DNA from 2 places in the Collinsella sp. CLA-ER-H5 genome. Region 2 is predicted to be linked to the other one. Evidence: riboswitches for the same ligand, from Rfam matches in the RefSeq annotation. Region 2 holds a riboswitch; the other holds the start of a gene.
The links. Region 2 has a riboswitch for thiamine pyrophosphate ahead of thiC (phosphomethylpyrimidine synthase ThiC). Riboswitches for the same ligand answer to the same signal wherever they lie in the genome.
Positions count from the first base shown of each region.

Region 1: another riboswitch for thiamine pyrophosphate. It lies ahead of thiM (hydroxyethylthiazole kinase); the one in region 2 lies ahead of thiC (phosphomethylpyrimidine synthase ThiC).

Region 1 covers NZ_JBBNLR010000001.1:160,243-172,062, reverse strand. Annotated here, with positions in the region: gene AAAX31_RS00835 (uracil-xanthine permease family protein) at 1-971, opposite strand, end outside; gene AAAX31_RS00830 (5-methyltetrahydropteroyltriglutamate--homocysteine S-methyltransferase) at 1,095-2,228, opposite strand; gene AAAX31_RS00825 (LysR family transcriptional regulator) at 2,384-3,280, opposite strand; gene AAAX31_RS00820 (HAD family hydrolase) at 3,291-4,199, opposite strand; TPP riboswitch at 4,363-4,473, shown strand; gene thiM (hydroxyethylthiazole kinase) at 4,525-5,364, shown strand; gene AAAX31_RS00810 (thiamine-binding protein) at 5,368-5,709, shown strand; gene AAAX31_RS00805 (thiamine phosphate synthase) at 5,706-6,401, shown strand; gene AAAX31_RS00800 (patatin family protein) at 6,514-7,383, opposite strand; gene AAAX31_RS00795 (EAL domain-containing protein) at 7,708-10,425, shown strand; gene AAAX31_RS00790 (diguanylate cyclase) at 10,553-11,820, shown strand, end outside.
Region 2 covers NZ_JBBNLR010000018.1:33,234-45,053, forward strand. Annotated here, with positions in the region: gene AAAX31_RS07460 (Bax inhibitor-1 family protein) at 1-106, shown strand, start outside; gene AAAX31_RS07465 (TIGR02452 family protein) at 247-1,380, shown strand; gene AAAX31_RS07470 (SGNH/GDSL hydrolase family protein) at 1,459-2,118, shown strand; gene AAAX31_RS07475 (pentapeptide repeat-containing protein) at 2,198-2,809, shown strand; gene thiD (bifunctional hydroxymethylpyrimidine kinase/phosphomethylpyrimidine kinase) at 2,955-3,785, opposite strand; gene thiC (phosphomethylpyrimidine synthase ThiC) at 3,967-5,301, opposite strand; TPP riboswitch at 5,294-5,409, opposite strand; gene AAAX31_RS07490 (hypothetical protein) at 5,473-5,988, shown strand; gene AAAX31_RS07495 (YaaA family protein) at 6,029-6,838, opposite strand; gene AAAX31_RS07500 (aminopeptidase) at 6,942-8,339, opposite strand; gene polA (DNA polymerase I) at 8,506-11,250, shown strand; gene AAAX31_RS07510 (HAD family hydrolase) at 11,525-11,820, opposite strand, start outside.

The DNA.
Region 1 (11,820 bases), on a different contig from region 2:
CAGCAGGCGGCAATGCGAATCACACGCGGGTCGAACACACGCGTCAAGGCAAGCACGCCGGTGTTCTCGCCATACGTCGTATTGGCGGGGGCGCCAAAGAGCGATGCCAAGATGGTCGCCAGGCCATCGCCGAGCAGGGTACGGTGCAGACCGGGATCGGCAATGTAATTGCGTTCGCAGGTAGAGCCAATGGCGGAGATATCGCCGATATGCTCGATCATAGTTGCAAAGGCCAGCGGCATGATGGTGATGATGGCCGTCGTGGCAAGACCGCTATCGAACTGCGGGCCAAAGAGCGCAAACACGGTGTTGTCCCACACGATGGGCAGACCGACCCACGGAGCGGCGGCAACGCCCGAAAAATCGACCTCACCCAACGCGGCCGCAACGGTATAGCTCACCACGACGCCCAGCAGGATCGGCACGATCTTGACCATGCCGCGGCCCCAAATATTGCAGATGACGATGACGGCCGCAGCGACAACGGCAACAAGCCAATTGGTCTGGCAGTTGGCAATGGCAGAGCTCGCTAGGATCAGGCCGATGGAAATGACGATGGGACCGGTCACCACCGGCGGAAAGAAGCGCATGACACGCTTGGCGCCAAAGGCACGGAACAGGGCCGCGAGCACCGGATAGAGCAGACCGGCGCAGGCAACGCCCAGGCAGGCGTAGGGCAAAAGCTCGGCCTCGCCGTTGGGCGCAATGGCGGCATAACCCGCGATAAAGGCAAACGACGAGCCCAGGAACGCAGGCACCTTACCGCGCGATAGAAAATGAAACAGCAGCGTGCCGATGCCGGCGAACAGAAGCGTCGCCGAAACGGAAAGGCCGGTGAGCACGGGCACGAGCACCGTTGCTCCGAACATCGCAAACATGTGTTGCAAACCCAACACGAACATGCGCGGGCGGCCGAGCGACGATGCGTCGTAGATGGCATCGGTGACGGCGGGCGTCGAGGATTGGGACATGGAAGTCCTTTCATGATGGAAGGGCGATCAGGCATATCGGATAACCTGCCCGAACGATACGATCCGAACCATTGTACGTGATACACCATGTCTCGCGCGCGCCGTCACCTGCAAGCGGTAACGTTACTTCCAAACGCGCTCAGCAATGCGCTTGACCAGCGCGATCTTTGCCCACTGTTCGTCCTCGGTCAGCTTGTTGCCAATCTCGCAGCTGGCAAAGCCGCACTGGGGCGACAGGTACAGGTTCTCGAGCGGCACATACTTTGCGGCCTCTTGGATACGTTCGACGATAACGTCCTCGTCCTCAAGCTCAGCCGCCTTGGTGGTCACCAGGCCCAGCACGACCTTCTTGCCGGGAGCAACGTACTTAAGCGGCTCAAAGCCACCGGCGCGTGGCGTATCGAACTCAAGGTAGAACGCGTCGACGTTCTCATGTGCGAACAGGTACGGCGCAATGGGATCGTAACCACCCTCGAAGGCATACGTGGAGTGATAGTTGCCGCGGCACACATGCGTGTTGATAACCAGATCGTCGGGCTTGCCCGCGATGGCAGCATTGTTGAGCGCCACGCCCAGCTCGCTCACCTTTTGCAGGTCAACCGGGCTCATGCCAGTCTTGGACACAAAGTCCGTATCGCAATAGATGCCCCAGGTGCAGTCATCAAATTGGATGTTGCGGCAGCCCGCGGCATACAGGTCGGCGATCACCGTGCGATAAGCGGCTGCAATGGCGTCGGCAAGTTCCTCATCGGTCTTGTAGACGGCGCGCAGACTCTCCTGCTGTCCATCGCAGCGGTCGAGCGTAACCTCCGAGAACGTCTGGATCGGCGCCGGAATGGTTTGACGCGCGACCTGGCCCTCCCCCTCAAGCGCCTTGACAAACTTAAAATGCTCGACGAACGGGTGGTTCTCGCCGCTAATGGGACCGGTAACCACGGCGGTGTCGGCCGTCGTCTCCTCGTCATGGAACATATAACCCGTGCGTGAGGTGCGGCGCTCAATGCCGTTAAGGCCCCACATAAAATCGAGGTGCCAGTAACTGCGGCGGAACTCGCCATCGGTGATCACCTGCAGGCCGGCGGCCTTCTGCTTGGCCACTAAGTCGCGGATGGCCTCGTCCTCGACGGCCTTAAGGCCGGAAGCGTCGAGTTTACCCGCGACATAGGCGGCACGGGCATCCTTTACAGCCTGCGGACGAAGAAAACTGCCGACGATATCGGCACGAAACGGCGCGTTCGGTTGAATCGAAGTGCTCATAGATATCTCCCTTTGCATTGGTTGCTTTACTGGGACAGAGTATGAGCGCTCATATGGTCATCGTAAAATATACGTTTATAACAGTTTGATATAGATGCTTCCTATATCAGTCTGGACTGTCATAAAGAGACTTGAACCGTGCGGAGCACAGCAGCCTAGATATGCTGACGAATCGCGTCGATATAGGCCCGACCGTAGCGCGTGAGCGTCGTGTTCTTGCGCGTGATGATGCCAATCTCCATGTACTCGTCCACGTCGAGCGGAATCGAGATAATGCCGGGGCCGTTGAGCTCGTGGCTGATCACGCCCGAGCATACCGTGTAGCCGTTGAGGCCCATGGCCAAATTGAACAACGTCGCACGGTCGCGCACGCGGATATTTTTGCGACGCTCGAACGTCGAGGTCAGCTCCTCGGAATAGTAAAACGAGTTGTAGCTGCCCTGCTCGTAGGACAGGAACGGGTAGTCTTCCAGATCCTCGAGCGTCACGCTGGAGCGGCCCGCCAGCGGATGGTCGGCGCAGACGAAGACATGCGGCGTGGCGCAGAAGAGCCCTTCGAACACGAGCTCGTTGGCGGCAAGCATGCGCTCGATGACCTCGCGATTGTGCTCCGACAGATACAGGATGCCGAGTTCGCTTTTCATATGCGCGACATCCTCGATAATTTCGTGGGTCTGCTCCTCGCGCAGGGTAAAGTCGTAGCGCGCGGCATCGAACTCGCGGATCACATCGACAAACGCATTAACGGCAAAGGAATAATGCTGGCAGCTCACACTAAAGTGCGGCACCTGCTCGGACGTGCCTTTGTACTTGCCCTCGAGCAGGTCGGCCTGGTCGAGCACCTGGCGCGCGTAGCCCAAGAAGGTCTCGCCTTCCTCGGACACAATGACGCCCTTGTTGGTGCGCTCAAAGATATGCACACCCATCTCGTTTTCGAGATCGCGAATCGACGCGGTAATCGAGGGCTGCGACACAAAGAGCCGGCGCGAGGCCTCGGTGATGCTACCGCATTCGGCAACCTTAACAACATATCTGAGCTGCTGGAGCTTCATAGCCTTCTCCCTAGACGTTCGTGACGCCAAAACCTGCCGCGTCCATTTGACGCATAAACGACGGCATCTCCCCCGTCGCGGCGCAGGCGGCAATCTGATGCAGAGCCCCGGCAACCGCATCATCTGCCGCAGCGCCAATATGCCAGCGTGCGGCAGCCGTGACGGCCTCGTTGGCATTGGCGACTGCAACGGAGTTAGGAACGGCATCGATCATGGGCAAATCGTTATCAGAATCGCCGAATACGGCCACCTCGTCGGGCGTCAGGCCCAAAGCGCGCGCCAGCTCCAGCGCAGCGCAGCCCTTGTCCCAACCAGCCGGAAGGATGTCGAACAGGCGCACTCGGTTGTTGGGAAACACAAGCGAGAGTTCCGGCACCTCAGCGGCAACGCGCTCACGTAGCTCCGCGAGCTCCTCACGCGAACGGGCACTCCAGATATTCGCCTTAAACACCGACGCGTCATCGACGACGGGACGACATGGGGCCTCTTCGCCTTTGAGCCACGCGTTGCCGCCCGACTCCATGGCGCGACGAACGCGCTCGGGGTCACTCGTCACACAATGGGCATCGTTGCCCCAAAAGTCATCGCCCAGGCTGTAGACTTTTAGAAATGTATCGTCGGTCTCTTGCTCCAGATAGTCGGCCAAACGCATCAGAGCATCGTTGTCGATTGCGCGCGAGGCGACTACTTCGCCGTCAACAAACATCACCTGGCCGTTACAGAACGCACCGGTCGAATAACACCCGGAACGGTTTTTGAACATCCAGCCCATCGCGGACGGCTGACGACCCGAAACCGGCCCAAAGTGCAAACCCGCCGCCTGCATGGCATGAATACCCTCAATGGCGTAGTCGCTGGCGCCGTCATGCCCGGCTGGAATCAGTGTATCGTCCATATCGGTCAGCACAAGTTTGATCATAGAGTCCCCTCGGTCATTCTTAATCCCATCTATTGTACCGACCTGCCAAAAAGGGACAGGTTTATTTCGGCAGGTTTCATCTGGGAAAACGCAAAGTCCCAGTTGTTACCTGCCAAAATAAACCTGTCCCTTTTTGGCAGGTGCGCTAGTATAGGGAACAACAGATTCGATGCGGGAGTGCCGGCGGTGCAAACCACAAGGCTGAGAGGGCATGGGGCCCAATCCTTTGAACCTGTCAGTTAATGCTGGCGTAGGGAGCATGCCGCCTTTACAGGGGCGCTGTCTATGCACAGCGCCCCTTTTCTATGCCAAGGAGGCATGTGCAGTGATTGATTCGGAACAGCTTAAGCAACATATGGTCAAGGCCGTGGAGGAGATTCGCACCACCAATCCGATGGCCGGCTCCATCACCAACACGGTGACGATCGACTTTGTCGCCAACGCGCAGCTCGCTGTGGGTGGATCGGCCGCCATGGTCTATCTTCCCGACGAGGGCGAGGCGCTCGTTGCCGGCGGCGGCGCCATCTATCTCAATATGGGCACGCTCTTCCCCATCTACGAGCAGACGATTCCCCGCGCGGCCAAGGCGGCACACGACGCCGGCAAGCCCTGGGTGCTCGATCCGGTGGGTCTGGGCATCGGCAGTCTGCGCACCCAGTTGGTAAACGAGCTTAAGCAGTACAAGCCCGCCATCGTGCGCGGCAACGCCTCCGAGATCATCGCGCTCGCCGGCCTGTGGGGTCTTGAGGGCGAGGCGGCCGATCTGAGCCGCGTGCGCGGTGTCGATACCACCGACACGGTCGACGCCGCCCGCGATGCCGCCGTGGCGCTCGCCCGCTACACCGGCGGCGCCGTTGTGGTCTCGGGCGAAGTCGACCTGATCACCGACGGCATGACCGTGGCCAAGTCCCACGGCGGCAGCCCGCTCATGTCCAAGATCACCGGTTGCGGCTGCTCGCAAGGCGGCGTGCTGGCTGTGTACGCCTGCGCTGCCGACCCGTTTACGGCCGCCGTCTGCGGCACCGCCGTCTACAACGTTGCCGGCTCGCGTGCCGCCGCTGTCGCCGACGCCCCGGCAAGCTTTAAGGTCGCCTTTATCGACGAGCTCTACCGCGCAACCGCCCAGGACATCGCCAACAACCAGCTCGACCTCGAGGAGGCATAGGCCATGTCCGAGCCCGCAACCGATGCCGGCATGAATACGCTCGTCGCCGTGGCCATCGCCCCGTGCGGCACCGGCGATGAGCTGTCCGCCGAGGTCGCCGAGGTCGTGCGCGTCATTCGCGAGAGCGGCCTTCCCAACCGCACCACCTCGATGTTCACCGAGATCGAGGGCGACTGGGACGAGGTCATGCAGGTCGTGCGCGACGCAACCTTTGTGTTGGCGAGCAAGGGCATCCGCACCGAAGTCGTGCTCAAAGCCGATATTCGACCCGGATTTACCGACACCATGACCGGCAAGCTCGAGCGCATGGAAGCTCAGATCAAAAAGCAGGAGGAAACACGATGAGTATCCGCGACAACCTTGATATCTCGGCCTATCTGGTGCTCGGCCCCGAAAACACGCTCGGGCGCCCCGTGGGCGATGTGGTGGCCCAGGCACTCGACGCCGGCTTTACCTGCATCCAGGTGCGCTCCAAGGTGGCAAGCGCCCGCGAGATCATTGCGCTGACCGGCGACGCCGCGCAGGCAATCGCACAGGCCGGCAAGACCGGTCAGGTCGCTTTGCTGATTGACGACCGCCTGGACTGCGTACTCGCCGCGCGCGAGCAGGGCATTGCTGTCGACGGCGTGCACGTGGGTCAGAGCGACATTCCCGTCGAGGTCTGTCGCAAGCTGCTGGGGCCCAACGCCATCGTGGGCCTTTCCGCCCGTTGCGAGGAGATGCTCGAGTACGTCAAGACCGCCGACATGAGCCTAGTCGACTACCTGGGCATCGGCCCACTCCACGAGACCGAGACCAAGCGCGACTGCGGACGCGCGGCCGACGGCTCTATCATCACCAAGAGCTTTGAGGACCTGGCCGCCCTCCACGCGGCAAGCCCCGTGCCCATCGTGGTGGGCGGCGGCGTCAAGACGGCCGACCTGCCACAGCTCAAGGCCACCGGCGTCGACGGCTTTTTCGTGGTGAGCGCCGTCTGCAGCGCCGATGACCCCTACGCCGCGGCCAAGGAGCTCGTCGACACCTGGCAGCAGGCGTAAGTCTAGGCCGAGCAGCTGATTCGCAGCCTCATATCTTCAGCAATGGAAAGCGCATCCCAGTTTGAGCCTCCATTCCGGGATGTGCTTTCCGCCGAGATGGCGGCAGCAGCCTCTACCCTGCCAGATATGCCTCCAGTGCCGGCAAGGTCGCCTCCGCATCGCGGCGACCAATCTGGTAGATGCGCTCAAGTTCATCGGGCTCGCGACACAGCGACGGCACCTTCACCGATTCGCTCGGACGCACCACAAAGATCTCGCCGGCAGCCTCGCGACGTGCCAGGTCATCGAGCGTGGCATTGTAGACCTCATGCCGATGCTCAAGCGCTGCGACAAACTCCGGATAGTGACGGAACACGCGCCGCAGCATGGGCATCACGCTGTTGGGCTGCTTCACAAAGCCCGCCGGCTGCGTGAGTACCACGATATTGCGGTCATACCCCTGCGCAAACAGCCACGCGCTGGGAATAGAATCAGCCACGCCACCATCCAGATACTTATGCCCGTCAATAGCAACGGGACGCGTCGCCACGGGAATTGCCGACGACGCCCGAATCCACTCGATATCGCGCTCGTCGCCATACGGCAGATCGTGATAGACGGCCTTGCCCGTCTCGATATCGGTACACACGCACGTAAATCGCATGGGACAGGTGCGATACGCCTCTAAGTCGATAGGATCGCGCTCGATAGGCACCTCGTGATAAGCAAAGTCGGCATTGTACATATCGCCGGTTCGCAGCCAGCTGGTCACGCTCGCATAGCGCTTGTCGGCGCAATAGGCCTTGTTATAGCGAATGGCGCGGCCGATCTGGCGCGATTTAAAGTTGTAGCCAAACGCCGCGCCCGCCGAGACGCCCACCATATGGTCGCAGGTCAAACCGTGCTCCATCCAAACGTCGAGCACGCCCGCCGTATACATACCGCGGTAGCCGCCTCCCTCGAGCGCCAGCCCCACCGTGCGCGTCATATTTGACTGTGCCATGCGACCATCTCCGTTCCTGCGTTTTAAAACGGGACAAGTATACCCGTCAACATATATCGTCCCAGTCGCATTTTTATCGAACATCGCATCGTCGCGCTACCGCTTGTCGAATAATAGCCGCCCACAGCATGTGCACCCATATATAATTGTGCACTATTGTTTACACTACTCAGCTGTTATCAACAGCGAACATTAGCCGACAAATTAACTCAACAACGCGGCAAGGCGGGGGCCTGGATACATGCAAAGCGCTGAGCAACGACGCGTGTACACAACGAGCTCGCCCGACGCAATCCGCCCCGACCTCAGAAAGTCGCTTAGAACATGGAAACTGTCAGCAATTACACCGAAACGCTCGAAAAGACCGTCCGCGACCTTCTCGAACGGCAGGAGGATCTGATCAGGACTGCCTTTACCGACCAGCTTACCGGGCTTGGCAACCGTGGCGGCTTTGCCCGTTCCCTCGAGGAGCTCTGGGAGCAGGACGCCCCCGTTACCATGGCGTTCATCGATATCGACAATCTCAAGCACTGCAACGACGTCTTTGGGCATGACGAGGGCAACCGCTATATCTTGCAGGTAAGTCTCTATCTTAAGCTGTATATGAAGGTGGGCGAAGCGGCGTTTCGCATAGGCGGCGACGAGTTTGCCATCCTATCTACGATTGCAACCGAGGACGACCTCGCCGAACGTCTGAAACACTGCCGAACGGTTCTGCTCAAAAACAACGATTCCGAGATGCCCCACTCGTTTAGCTACGGAGTGTCACATGCCGACCCCGCCCTGGGCGAAGCTTCCAATCGCATGACGCTCGATGCCGACCATCGCATGTACGACTACAAGCTACGTCATGCCATGCACCTCGATCGACGCAATATCACGCAAGTCCACGCCGACGACTTCGAAATAAGCGATCGTATTTTTGACGCCTTTTCGATGCTCAACGAGGGCCGTTATTTCTTTATCGAGAACTTGGACAAACATCGCACCCTTTGGTCACAAGGTGCCTTGCGCGATCTTGGCCTTCCCTCGGAGCACATAGACAACTGTCGCGATTACTGGAAAACGCGCGTCCATCCCGACGACCTTGAGGCCTGCATCAACGACATCGACCAAGTCTACAACGGCACCAAGCACCGTCGCGTCATGCAGTATCGTGTGCGCAACGCCGTCGGCGACTACGTCCTTTGCCGTGCTCGCGGGTTTCGTATCGACGGCGACGGAAATGTCCCCTCGCTCTATGTCGGCGAGCTCGTCAACCACTCACTTGCCGAAACCGTCGACGCTGCCACAGGCCTCGGAACGCAGCGCATGCTGGTCAACGCCATCGACGCCTGCCGCCGCGATCGTTGCGAGACAGGGCTTATAGCGGTGCGCGTTCGTGGCACGACAAAACTCAACGAGCTCTACGGGGCCGAGGCTGTCGACAACATGCTTGCCGAATACGCAGGCCGCATGCTGTCGATCACCCGCGGCAGGAGCCGGGTCTACCGTTCACGAAGCGTCCAGTTCGTCGTGCTCAGCAACGAACTAGACCACGAGGCATTCGAGCAACTGACCCGCCACCTTAAAGAAGCCGTTTTCGCTCCTGTTCGAATCGCAGGCGACACCATTACTCCCGTCTGCCTTGTCGTCCCGGCCTTTTACGAGCACTTAACCCATCAAGCGACCGCCGTTTTAGGCGAACTCGACCGTCGCCTTCGCACGGCCGGCGGGCTTGTTCCCAACGACAGCCTCCCCATACCCGAGGCGGAGCGCAAAAGCGCCATAGCTGAACGTATCGACTCGCTCACGGGCCTCTATCGACCCAGCGAGTTTATGCGGCGCGCCAACGCATTTCTCGAGGCAAGGCGCAACGGCACCTGGTGCATCGCCACAGTCGACATGGGCCACATGCGCCTGTTTAATGAATGGCACGGCCAGGCCGAGGGCGACCGCGTACTCGCCGATGTGGGCACGGTCCTCAAGGACATCGAGAATGCCGATATGGGCGTCGCAGGGTACTGGGGCCAAGATGACTTTTGTGTACTCATCCCCTTTAAGCACATCACCGTCCATCAAATCTACAACCGCGTTCGCGAGGCCGTAGCCAGACATGATGACGGCGTAGGTTTTTGGCCGTCCATGGGCGTTTACCCCATCGACTCCAATGAGGAAATCACCATCGATGCGCAGGCAAAGGCCATGTTTACCAATCGACGCGCAAAAAACGACTTTAAGGAGCGCATTGCTATTTTCCGCCCCGCGGAGTACGAGCGCGAAGTCGCGTTCCACCGCACGCTGACCGAATTCCAGTACGCGCTGTCAAATGGTCGCATCACGTACTATCTTCAGCCCCAGGTCGATATGGAAACCGGCGAGATTATTGGCGCCGAAGCACTCACCCGCTGGATTGACAAGGACGGCTCTCTCATTTCGCCCACAACGTTTATCCCCGCACTCGAGGAAAGCGGCTTTGTAGTGACGCTCGACAAGTACATTTGGCAGGGTGTCGCCATATGGCTTCGCGAGCGTCTCGATCGCCGTCTTCGCGTGGTTCCGGTCTCGCTTAATGTGTCGCGCGTGGATATCCTTGCCTGCGACGTTGCCGAACATATGGGGGCGCTCGCCGCCCAATACAACCTACCGCCCGAGCTCATGCGTATCGAGATCACCGAGACGGCTTATACGGGAGAATCCGAGGCCGTGGATAAGCTGACCGCAGATCTGCACACCCGCGGCTTCTCGACCTATATGGACGATTTTGGCACCGGTCAGTCCACGCTCGCGATGCTCAAGAACGTCAACGTCGACGTCATCAAGCTCGACCGCACCTTTGTGCCCACCGACCGCGATCAAGGCCGCAGCACGCAAATCATTTCATCGATGCTCGAAATGGCGCAGTCGCTCCATCTGCCCGTCGTGGTCGAAGGCGTCGAGACAAATGAGCAGGCAAACATGCTACGACAAATGGGCGCCCGCTACGCTCAGGGCTTCCTCTACTACCGCCCCATGCCTGCGAAGGATTTTGAGGCATTGCTCGATGGTGGCAATAACAACTGATACGCTCGCGCGCAAAACGCCACCGTCGAAGGGGGCATTTGTCTCCATTAGCTAACTTATATCCCCAATTCAAACCGAATTGGGGATATGATACAAACCGTTGTTCCGCCCAAGGAGGTTATCCATCATGAACGAGTCATATCGCCTGGGCGAGCAATCGATTATTGCCTATCTTCAGCGACTTGCGAACGGCGTCTCGACCGCCGAACTCGATGTTGCCGCGCTGCCTGCTGAGCTACGCGCCGTTGGTGAGCAACTGCAAAAGACGCATGCCATCCTGCAACAAGAGCGCCAGCTGCTTGAGCGCAACGCCTATATCGATCCGCTCACCAACTTGGGCAACCGCAACGGATTCGACCGTCACGTCGAGCAACTCTGGCGCAAAGGCGACCCCTTCACCTGCGCCTATATTGACATCGACCATCTCAAGCATTGCAACGATAGGTTTGGCCACGCCGAAGGCAATCGCTATATTCTGAGCATCTGCCGCACGCTCTCCGAAACCATGGAGCACGATGAGATGCTGTTCCGTATCGGTGGAGACGAGTTTGTGCTCATCTCGCCCTCCGCAAACGAGATTGAACTCGAGCAGCGCTTGGAGCAGGTACGTACCAGGCTGATCGAGGCGAGCTCAGGTGGCAAGGCGCCCATGATCGGCAGCTTTAGCTTTGGCTGCTCGCGCGTCGATCCACTTGCTGGCGACACGCGTCGCCAGATGACGATGGATGCCGATCGCAAGATGTATCGCTATAAGCTTATGCATCGTGTGCAGCAACCGAAAGACGATGACGCGCCGCAACGCCCAATCGTCGATCAGCTTCCCTGCAACGACCGGGTGTTCCAAGCGATCTCCATGAGCTCCGAGACGCGCTATCCGTTTATCCTCAATCTCGATACGGGAGAATCGCAATGGTCGGTTAACGCCGTGCGCGATTTTGACCTGCCCTCCCAGCACCCTTTTAACTCACTCGACATGTGGCTCGCCCGCGTTCATCCCGAGGACCGCGACAACGTACGTGCCGAGCTCGACATGGTGATAAACGGCACATGGCACTTCCACTACATGCAGTATCGCGTAATGGATGCCACCGGAAAATACGTGCTTTGCGACTGCACGGGCTACCGCTTGGACGGCACCGATACCGAGCCCGGCATGTATGTGGGCATTATCATCAACCGAAGCTTGGCAGATACGACCGATTCCGTGACCGGCTTGGGCGATATTCACGCCCTGGTCAACGCCATTGGAGAGATGCGCCGCGTGGCGCGCGAGGCAGGCTTTATTGCCATTAAGGTCGACGATATCGCCGAAGTCAATGCCCGCTTTGGATTCGATGCAGGCGACCGCGTGCTCGCCGAAAGCGCCGCCTGCCTCATGGACTGTTCGCGCGGCAA
Region 2 (11,820 bases):
GGTGCCGCCCACGCTGCCCAACGCCGTGCTCATGGCATCCAACCTGTTCGTGGACATCATCAACGTGTTCCTGCGCATTCTGAACATCCTCGGCCGTCGCGATTAAAGCGCGGCATTGCGATGCTTCCTGCCGGACACGGTAAAACGATGCGAAGGGCGGTCCTTCGGGGCCGTCTTTTTTGTGCGCGGCGGGGTATCATGGATGGGAAAAGCCGATAGCGGCAGCGACAGGAAAGGTGGCCACGTATGGCAGACGTCGACAACAGGAACCGTAACCGCAGGTCCAACCGAGCGGGTCAGCCCAATCCCAAGCGCGAGGCCCGTGCCAAGGCCGCCGAGCGTCACGTGGCAACTGTGTCCGAAGCGTGTGCCAAGGATATCGAGCGTTCGCTTGCCGATGTTCGCGAGTTTGACGGTATGCCTGCCGGCTTTGTCGCGGCGATGAAGGCCAAGGTTCAGAGTGCTGTGGCCGCCGAAGAACAGGTTGCCGAGGACGTCGAGGGCGCGGAGGCTGCCGAGGTCGAGGCAGCGCTCGAGACCGAGGCAGCGCCCGAGCCCGTCGAGGAGCCTGCCGAGGAAATCGCCGAAGCTGAGTCCGCGCCTGCAGAGGAGCCCGCTCCGGTCCTGCCCGAGGTCACTGTGCTTGATGCCTCCGCCACGCAGGCCATCCTGGACAACGGTCGTGGCTATGCGCAGTTCTGCGACATGGCCGTGCTCGCCTTTGCCTCGTTCACCAACCCGGGCGGTGGCTATATTCAGGGTTATCTGGGCCAGGAGGCCACGCTGTGCGCCGATTCGTATCTGTACAACGTTCTCGATAAGCAGCGCAAATGGTACGGCGAGAACCGTCGCCGCAACATCAACTGCGAGCTCTATCGTAACCGTGCCCTAGTGGTGCCTGCGGTGCGCTTCGACCGCAACCACGTGCATGCATACGCCGACGTGATCGTGGCCGCCGCGCCCAACGTTAAGCGCGCCCGCCAGGAGTATCGCGTGAGCGACGATGCTCTGCTGGATGCCCTGCGCGACCGCATCCGCTTTGTGCTCGCCATCTGCGACGAGTTGGGTCGCGAGAAGCTCGTGCTGGGCGCATGGGGCTGCGACAACAACGGCTTTGATGCCGAGGCCGTGGCCGAGCTCTTCCGCAAGGAGCTCGCATCGGGCGACTTCAAGGTCAAGCAGGTCTTCTTTGCCGTGCCCTCTACGCGCTGGGACGAGGACTTCGCCAAATTCGAGCACGTGCTGGCAAACTTCCCCGAGCGAAACGAGGAGTCCTATGCTCAGGTTGCCGCCCGCGCCGCAGCCGCCCGTGCCGCCGAGCAGGCTCAGGCCGCTGCCGAGGATGACGAGGATGACGACGACTGGCACAAGTACCTGTAAACGGTGCTCGTGATGCGATATACCGAGCCGACGGGAGAGGCTGCTCCTGTCGGCTTTTTATTGAGTGGGGAGCTTACGATGAAAAACGTTCTGTGCTTTGGTGACAGCAACACCTATGGTTACGATCCGGCGGGCATGCGCGACGGTACCGCGGTGCGCTATGCGCAGGATGTGCGCTGGTGTGGCGTGGTCCAACGTGACTTAGGCGAGGGCTGGCATGTAATTGAAGAAGGCCTCAACGGCCGCACGACGGTACGCGACGACATGTGCCATCTGGACACTAACCTCAACGGCATTCGCGCGCTTCCGATGCTGCTCGAGGCTCATAAGCCGCTGGACGCCATTGTGATCATGCTGGGCACCAACGACTGTAAGACGGTCTTTAACGTGACAGCTTCCGATATCGCCCGTGGCGCCATGGCGCTGATTCGCGCCGTCCGCGCGTTTCCGTGGACCGACGCTGCGCCTTGCCCGCGCATCCTGCTGATGGCTCCTATCAAGATCAAGCCGCAGATCGCCGATGTATATATGACCGATTTTGACGAGCGTTCCGTCGAGGCATCTGAGCATTTTGGCGAGTACTATGCGCACGTGGCCGAGCAGTTTGGCTGCGACTTTTTGAATGCCGCCGAGTTTGCCGAGCCGGGCGATATCGACTATCTGCATATGATGCCCGAAAGCCACGAGAGCTTGGGACATGCCGTGGCAGCCAAGCTCCAAGAGATGCTCGGTGAGTAGCGCGACCCCAAGCCACTACAAAGGGGACAGGCACCTTTGTGGTGGTTTTGCCCGGGTAAACGAACGGATTGGCTGCCATATGGGCATGGACGAGCTCATCGACCTCTTTGCCGAGGGCGATGAGCTCGTCTCCAATACCGCTTTTGAGGATTTGGATCTTGCCTACGACGTGGCGAACGGCGCGACCTTCGATGGCGTTGTGTTCCGATCTTGCGAGTTCGATAGCGTTGACTGGAGCGGCTCGACGTTTCGCGACGTGGTGTTTCGCGGTTGCCGCTTTATCCGCTGCAACATGGAAGGCTGCTGGCTCAGCCGCTGTGACTTCGTTGACTGCTCGGCACCGGGACTCAACTTGCTCAAGGCGCGCCTGTCGAGCGTGTCGTTTGGATCGTGCGATTTGAGCTATGCGAACCTTTCGGAGGGACGCATTGGCCCTATGACAGCATGCGATACACGTCTGAGAGAGGCTGCGTTTCAGGGTGCCAAGCTGGGTCAGATACGCCTGGATGGCTGTGACCTGACGCGTGTTGATGTGTTCAAGACGTCGCTTTCCGGCGTTGATGTGTCGCGCTGTACATTTGCAGCGCCCGTTGTTTCGGGCGATTACCATGAGTTGCGTGGCTTGACGGTCAATGCCGAGCAGGCGCTGGCACTCTCGGGTTTGTTGGGAATTCAACTCGCCGACGACTAGACGCCCCGGTCCTTTGCTCGACCGCTATCTAAAATCAAACCGTCGCAACATTTAATGATTTTTCGCGTTTGCACGATTTTCATCGAATGTTGCGACGGTTTTTGGTGCAAAGTAGCCTGTCTCTTTTTGGCAGGTTACTGGCTATTTAGTACTGCCACATGTGGTTGACAGGGCCGGAGCCTTTGCCCATGTTCAGGCCGGCGGCCAGAGCGCCTGTCAGGTATGCCTTGCCCGCATTGACGGCATCGGCAAGATCCATGCCCTGGGCCAGCGCGCAGGCGATGGCGGACGAAAGCGTGCAGCCAGTGCCGTGTGTGTTGTCGGTCTCGATGCGCTTGTGGCGGAACCACGTGGTGAGCGGATCGCCCAGATGGTTGCCCTCGTCATCGAGCGGTGCGGGCTCTGCCAGCACATCGTTGGCCTCGTTGACAAGATGCCCACCCTTAACGAGGGATGCGCAACCAAAGCGGCGGGTGAGGAGCATGGCAGCATTTTGCTGTGTGCGCTCGGAGTCGACCTCGTAGTCAAGCAGGGCCATGGCCTCGGGAATATTGGGCGTGATGACGGTTGCTAGTGGGAACAGGCGGCGGGTGAGCGCCTCGGCGGCATCTTCGGCAATCAGCCGTGCGCCCGAGGTGGCTACCATGACGGGGTCGACTACCACGTTTGTCGCGTTCCAGTCGCTCAGGCGGTCGGCGATAACCTCGATAATCTCGGCAGAGGAAACCATGCCGATCTTGACGGCGTTGGGGCGGATATCGTCAAAAACGGCGTCGATTTGCGCGGCGACGATATCTGGCGAGATGGTCTGTACGGCGGTGACGCCCAGGGTGTTCTGTGCGGTGATGGCGGTGATGGCTGTCTCGGCATACAGGCGGTGCGCCGTGATGGTCTTGATGTCGGCCTGAATGCCGGCGCCGCCGCTGGAATCGGATCCCGCGATGGACAGGACGGCGGGTACCTTGCTGCGATCCATGCTCGCTCCCTTGTTCGGTCGGAATCAAATGGGTCTTTAAGCCAGCATTATAAAGATGCCCGGGCCGGCTGTATGCCGATCCCGGGCGGGCGGTGCAATCTTAACGCAAATAAAAACAAATGTTCACATGTCAACAATTGACGAACGCCTCGGTGCTGCCAAAAGCGATTGTGGCGACGCGTTAGTCCTCCATGCCGAGATCGATCGTCGTACCCTCGAACACCTTGTTGACAGTGCGGACGGCGCACATCTTGCCGCACATGGTGCAGGTGCCCTCGGTGGCGGCGGGGGATTCCTCGTAGCGCTTCTTGCCGGTGACCGGGTCGAGGGCGCACTTCCACATGGCGTCCCAGTCGAGCTTGCGGCGTGCCTGGCCCATCTTGTCGTCCATGTCGCGGGCGTGCGGCACCTTCTTGGCGATATCGGCGGCGTGCGCGGCAATCTTAGTGGCCATGAGGCCATCGAGCACGTCTTGGGCGTTGGGCAGGCACAAGTGCTCGGCCGGCGTCACGTAGCACAGGAAGTCGGCGCCGGAGCTGGCGGAGATAGCGCCGCCGATGGCGGCGGTGATGTGGTCGTAACCCACGCCGATATCGGTCACCAGCGGCCCGAGCACATAGAACGGGGCGTTGTGGCACAGGCGCTTCTGCAGTTTCATGTTGGCGGCGATCTCGTCGAGCGCCATGTGACCCGGGCCCTCGACCATGACTTGGACGCCGGCGGCCCAAGCGCGCTTGCACAGCTTGCCCAGCTCGATCATCTCGGCGGTCTCGGTGGCGTCGTTGGAGTCGTAGAGGCAGCCCGGGCGGCAGGAGTCGCCGAGCGAAATCGTCACGTCGTACTCGTGGCAGATCTCGAGCAGCTCGTCAAAGTACTCGTAGAAGGGGTTTTCGTTGCCGGTGACCTCCATCCAGCCAAACAGCAGCGAGCCGCCGCGGCTCACGATGTTCATCAAGCGGCCGGTCTCCTTAAAGGTCTTGGTGACCGACTTGTTGATGCCGCAGTGGATGGTCATAAAGTCCACGCCGTCCTCGGCGTGCGCGCGCACGACCTCGAACAGGTCATCCTTGGTAAGCTTGACCAGCGGCTTTTCCATGTAGCCGATGGCGTCGTACATGGGGACGGTGCCCACCATGAGCGGCGTCTCGTCGATGAGCTGCTGGCGGAACTGGCGCGTCTTGCCCGAGTTGGAAAGGTCCATGATGGCGTCGGCGCCAAAGTCCTCGGCGATCTTGACCTTCTTCCATTCCTCGGCGGCATCGGCTTTATCGCCCGAGATGCCCAGGTTGACGTTGACCTTAGTAGACAGGCCCTCGCCGACACCAAAGGCGCGCATGCCTTTTTTGATGTGCACGATGTTGGCGGGAATGGCGATGCGGCCGTCGGCCACGCGCTCGCGGATGTACTCGGGGTCGCGATGCTCGCGCTCGGCGACTTCCTTCATCTGCGGCGTGATCTGCCCGGCGCGGGCGAAGTCGATTTGCGTGACGAGCTTGGGCTCGGTCTGTGTGCTCATTGGCACGGCTCCCTTCGTTGGCATTACCCATATCAGGTTTGCGGGTCAGGGCGGGCGCGCCCAGTCTCAGCCTGCCGTCCTGTCCTGCAAGCTCCCCGTTTATGTAATGGGCTCAAGTATAGCTCGAATGGGTACGATTGGCCTAACGAGCGTGCCTGTGGGGAGGCGAACATGGAAGACAAGCATCTATATCGAGAGACGCAATGGGATGTATCGGCCGAGGAAAGCCGTGCGCACCATGGCCTTGTCGCGATCGGTTTTGCGGTGCTTGCCGTGCTGGTGATTGCCTTTTGTATCTGGACGTTTGGCGGTCACGGCGGCGCTGCATGGGAGTTCGAGGCCGACGATGCCCTGCCGATCATGACAGTGAAGGTTACGGGCGGCAATACCGTTGCCGCGCCGGGCGACTATTGGTATTCGCGCGATGGATTTGTCCAGCTTCAGCTGAGCGGTGGGTCTATTCCTGGTGAGGAAATCGAACGCGTGACGTATGATGCGGCGCTCAAAACGCTGACGGTGAAGCTCAAGAATCAGGGCGACGTGCCTACGACTATGGATATCGCGCTGACGGAATGGCGCTTGGAGCCCCCGACGGGTGTTGCGGTGTCCGAGGTGGAGCATGTCAAGATTACCTATCAGGACGGCTCGACAAACGAAGTTGCCAAAGCCGACGGCTTGGCGGAATAGACGCCGTGCCTGGGCAGCACATTCAAAAGTAGCGGTGGTCCTACAAGGTCTGTTCGTTCAGGAAGACCAAAGTGTTCTTATTTGAAAGCTCGGGAAAGTGACGATAACCAACGTCAAACGCGGTGAGCCCGCTTACATCCTCGAGCTTGTTTTCTGCCATCCAGCGCACCATGGAACCACGTGCCTTTTTGCTGGCGGTCGAGCGCTGGATGGGCTTGCCGTTGCGGATGCCTTCGCCAAAGAGGCACGTGACGACCGTGGCGTCGCCCGCGAGATGGGGCAGAACGGCTTTGGCGTACTCTACGCTGGCGAGGTTGACGATCGTGGTGTTTGAGCCTGCCGGGGCGATAGCCCGCGCGAGCTTGTCGCTCCAAAACGCGTAGAGGTCTGGGGCATCGTCAACGGCGAGCTTCGCGCCCATTTCCAGCCGATATGGTTCCACGGCATGAAAGGGGCGAACGCACCCGTAGAGGCCAGAGAGGATCCACAGGTGGCTTTGCAGCCATGCGAGCTGCGCGGAATCCATCACCTCGGGCGCCATGCTCTGGTATTGAATGCCGTGGTAGGACATGACGGCAGGGGAGAGGTGACAGGCGAGTGCGGGATTGTCGAGATCGCCGTTTTTCAGGATGGGCCCGAACTCATGCAGGGTGTTGAGGCAAGGCCCCAGCAGTTTGTCACTCACGTTCCATAGCGCCTGCAGGCTGTCGCTGCCTTCATTCCGCTCGATATCTAGCAGTGCGCGGTGGAGGCGAGCCGTCTCGCGCGCAAAGGGTGGGATGCCCAGGACTTCAAAAGCATCTTGGGCCGCGCGCATCTGCTTGGCGGGCGAAATGACGACCTGCAGCATGGACTCTCCTCTGCCAAAAAGGAAGTTGCGGTGGAATACGGTCTGTTTTGGCCGTTTATGGGCCAGGTTAGTCTGTATTTCACCGCAACTGATGAAGGGTTGGTTACGCGCGCTCGATGAAGGCCTTGTAGCCGCGATAGGCCTCGTAGATATCGGCCTTGTTGGCGACCTCCCACAGGGCGTGCATGGACAGGACGGCAACGCCGGAGTCGATGACGTTCATGCCATACTCGGCCATGATGTAGGCGATGGTGCCGCCGCCACCCGCGTTGACGCGGCCGAGCTCGCAGGTCTGGAAGTCCACGCCTGCCTCGTCCATGATGTCGCGGATGAGGGCCACATACTCGGCGTCGGCGTCGTTGGAGCCGCCCTTGCCACGGCTGCCCGTGTATTTGTTAAAGCACAGGCCGCGACCCATAAAGGCGGCGTTCTTGGTCTCGAACTTGCCGGCGTAGCCCGGGTCAAAGCCGGCGGACACGTCAGAGGAGAGCATGCGGCTGCGGGCGAGTGCGCGGCGCAGGGCCAGCGGGCTGCTCTCGCCGGCGAGCGTCATGATCTCGGCGACGGTGTTCTCGAAGAAACGGCTCGTCATGCCGGTGGCGCCCACGGAGCCGATCTCCTCCTTGTCGACGATGAGCGTGATACTCGTACGCTCGACGTCTGCCACGTTGATCTGGGCGAGCATGGAGGGGTAAGCGCAGACGCGGTCGTCGTGGCCATAGCCCAAAATCATGGAGCGGTCGAGACCCATGTCGCGGGCGGGGCCGGCGGGCACGACCTCGATCTCGGCGGAGAGGAAGTCCTCCTCCTCGACATCGTACTGTTCCTTGAGGATATCCAAGAACATCTGCTTGACGGGCTCCTTGGGGGCGTCCTTGTCGTCCTCGTCAAACTTGACGGGGCGGCCGCCCACGATCACGTCGAGGATCTCGGCGTCGACGGCGTCCTTGGCGGGCTTGGACATCTGCTCGCTCGAGAGGTGGATCAGCAGGTCGGAGATGGTAAAGACCGGGTCGTCAGCTTTGTCGCCGATGTTGATGTCGACGGTGGTGCCGTCCTTTTTGCAGATGACGCCCACAAGCGCGAGCGGGGAGGCCACCCAGTGGTAGCTCTTGACGCCGCCGTAGTAGTGCGTGTCGAGGTAGGCCATGTCGCCGGCCTCGAAGGCGGGGTTTTGCTTGAGGTCCAGGCGCGGCGAGTCCACGTGGGCGCCCAAGATGTTAAAGCCCTGCTCGAGCGGGGCGGTGCCAAGGTTGACGAGCATAAGGTCCTTGCCGTGGTTGGCGGCGTACACCTTGTCGCCTGCCTTGAGCTCGCGGCCTTCGGCGATCACGGTCTCCAGGTTGACGTAGCCCGCCTCCTCGGCCATCTTGATGCCGGTCTTGACGCACAGGCGCTCGGTCTTGTTCTCGCTCAAAAACTGCTTATAGCCGCGGCAAAGCTCCTCGAGCTCCTCGATTTGCTGTGGCGTGTACTTTTTCCATGCGCAGGGACGCTCCATGACGCAGGCTCCTTTCGGATCGATCGTGCTGGTTGATGTACCGTGAGCCATCGTATCACGCGCGGGCCCGCGGCGGCAGGGAAGCCTGATGTGCGGTGGCCGCGGGGCGGGGAGCGTGTAAACTGGTGTGAGCAAACCGTGCCCAGCCCAAAGCGAGGTATTCAATATGTCTGACAAGCGCCGTACCTTTGCCGTCATCGACGGCAACTCGCTCATGCATCGCGCCTTCCACGCCGTGCCGCCGACCATGAACGCGCCGGACGGTCGCCCCACCAACGCGATCTTTGGTTTTCTGAACATGTTCCTCAAGATGATCGATGCCTTTAATCCCGACGGCGTTGTCGTGGCGTTTGACAAGGGCAAGCCGCGCGTGCGTATGGAGATGCTGCCGCAGTACAAGGCGCAGCGCCCGCCCATGGACCCCGACCTGCACGCGCAGTTCCCCATGATCAAGGAGCTGCTCGCCGCGCTCAACGTGCCCATTTTGCAGTCCGAGGGCTGGGAAGGCGACGATATCCTGGGAACCATGGCGCGCCTGGGCGAGGAGGCCGGCTGCGACATGCTGCTGGTGACCGGCGACCGCGACATGTATCAGCTCGTGACCGAGCACGTCAACGTGGTCTCGACTCGCAAGGGCCTGTCCGACGTGGCGATCATGACGCCCGAGAGCGTGGACGACCTGTATCACGGCATCACGCCGGCGCTCGTGCCCGATTTTTACGGTCTGAAGGGCGATACGTCGGACAACATTCCCGGCGTACCGGGCATCGGCCCCAAAAAGGCGAGCGCGCTCATCGCGCAGTACGGCAGCCTTGACGAGGTCATCGCGCATGCTGACGAGGTCAAGGGCAAGATGGGCGAGAACCTGCGTGCGCACATCGACGATGCGCTGCTGAGCCGCAAGGTCGCAACCATTCGCACCGATGCGCCCGTCGAGCTCGACTTTGACGAAACATCCTTCCCGGCGTTTTCTGCCGATGAGGTTTCCGCGGCGCTGGGTACGCTTGGTATCACCGCCATGCAGAACCGTTTCTTGGCACTGATCGGTGACGAGGGTGGCGCTGCTGCCAGCACGTTTGAGATTCCCGCCGTTTTGCGCGCAGCCGGCGGCGATGCTGGCGCGCTTGGTGCCGTTGCGGCTGAGGTCTCCCGCGTGATTGATGCCGGCGAGTGGGTCGCCGCCGTGGTGGACGATGACAAGGAAGAGGGCGCGCTCTTTGGGCTGACGCGCACGCTGTGGTTGGCGACGTCCAAGGGCCTGTTTGCGCTCGAGGAGGGCGACAGCGGTGCGGCGGCTGAGGTTGAGGGCTTCAACTTCGCCCACGGCGTGATCGCCGGCGTGCTCGCGCGTCTGTTTATGGAAGGCCGTGTGGCGAGCCCGGATATGAAGGCGCTTCTGCATGAACTTTCGCCCATCGATTCTTCTGAGCTCGAGCTCATGGATCCGCTGGCAGTCGATTCCACGCGCATCTTCGATACCGTTGTTGCCGCCTATCTGTTGGATTCCGACCGCTCCGAGTTTGACGAGGTGTATCTGGCCGATACGTATCTGCAGATGGCGCTGCCTGCGGCGCGCGGCGCAGAGGGTGCTGGCGAGGACGCTCCTGCGCCCGCCGCTCGCACGGCGGCCTTGACGCTGGCGCTGGTTGCACCGCTGCGTGACCGCATGGCCCGCGAGAACGCCGCCAACGTGTTCGATGGGATCGAGATGCCGCTCGTGCCGGTGCTTGCCAAGATGGAGCGCGCGGGCATGCTCGTGGACCCCGACCGCCTGCACAGTCTGTCCGAGGGCCTGGCGACCCAGATTGCCGATGTCGAGCGCAGCATTCGCGACCTGGCCGGCGACGAGACCTTTAACATCGGCAGCCCCATGCAACTCTCGCACGTGCTGTTTGATGTTATGGGACTTCCGACCAAGGGCCTCAAAAAGACCAAGCGCGGCTACTATTCGACCAACGCCAAGGTGCTGAGCGACCTTGCCCGCGACCACGAGATCGTGCGCCTGATTTTGGACTGGCGTGAGAAGTCCAAGATTAAGTCGACCTATCTGGACACGCTGGGCCCGCTGCGCCGTGGTGACGGGCGTGTGCACACCACGTACAACCAGACCATCACCGCGACGGGGCGTTTGTCTTCGAGCGACCCCAATCTGCAAAACATTCCGACGCGCTCGGAGCTGGGGCGTACCGTCAAGACGGCGTTCTCGGCGGGCGAGGGCAGCGTCTTTTTGGCGGTGGACTACTCGCAGATCGAGCTGCGCCTGCTCGCGCATCTTTCGGGTGACGAGCACCTGGTGCGCGCCTTCAACGAGGGCGAGGACTTCCATGCCGAGACGGCCGCGCGCGTATTTGGCGTGCCGGTGTCCGAGGTGACACCCGACCTGCGTAGCCGCGCCAAGGCCGTGAACTTTGGCATCGTGTACGGTCAGCAGGCCTATGGTCTGTCGCAGTCGCTACACATCTCGATGGCCGAGGCGCGCGATATGATCGATCGCTACTACGAGGCCTACCCGGGCGTGCGCACGTTCCTCGACAATGTGGTGGCGCGAGCCAAGCAGACGGGCTATGCCGAGACCATGTATGGCCGCAGACGCCATATTCCCGAGCTCAAGGTCAAAAACCCACAGCTCCGCGGCTTTGGTGAGCGCACGGCCATGAACCACCCCATGCAGGGCACCGCCGCCGACATCATCAAGATCGCCATGGCCCGCGTAAGCCGCCGCCTGGAAGAAGAGGATTTTGCCGCCCACATGATCTTGCAGGTACACGACGAACTGGACTTTGAGTGCCCCGTCAACGAAGTCGAGCGCCTAACCACCATGGTCCGCGACGTCATGGAGCACGTAGTGGACCTCCGCGTTCCCCTAATCGCCGAAGCCAGCACCGGCATAACCTGGGCCGATGCCAAGTAAAGACATACCAACAACCCCAAAGTAACCAAAACAGAAGGGGGCTCCTTGCCAACAAGGAGCCCCCTTCATTCCAAACTATCAGCCAAGTATCCAGACGCCAAGACGCCATCCATGCGGCAAGCAAGTCACCGCAGGACCTGGCCGGGCGACGCGGGTAAGTTTTTCGTAGATTCCGCACGAGCCGAAGGCCACTTAATGTGGCCTTCGAGCGAGCCCAGGACCTGACCGAACGAAAAACTTACCCGCGTCGCCCGGCCAGGTCCGACAGGTTGCGTTAACGAGCCGCCAAGATGGCGTCGATGAGCGTCAGTACGCCCCCGTCGTTGTTGCTCGGAATGCGCCATTTGGCGTGCGCGTTCATGTGCTCCTCGGCATTATCCACGATAAAGCTATGCCCGACGCGCTCCAGCATGGGGATGTCGTTGTACGTATCACCCACGGCGGCGGCATCAGCGATATCAATGCCCAGCTGCTCGCACAGGTGCGCGACGCCCGACCCCTTGTCGACGCCCAGGTTCATAAAGTCTATCCACTCGCGCCCGGCGTTGGTGACGTAGAGCTTGTCCGAGA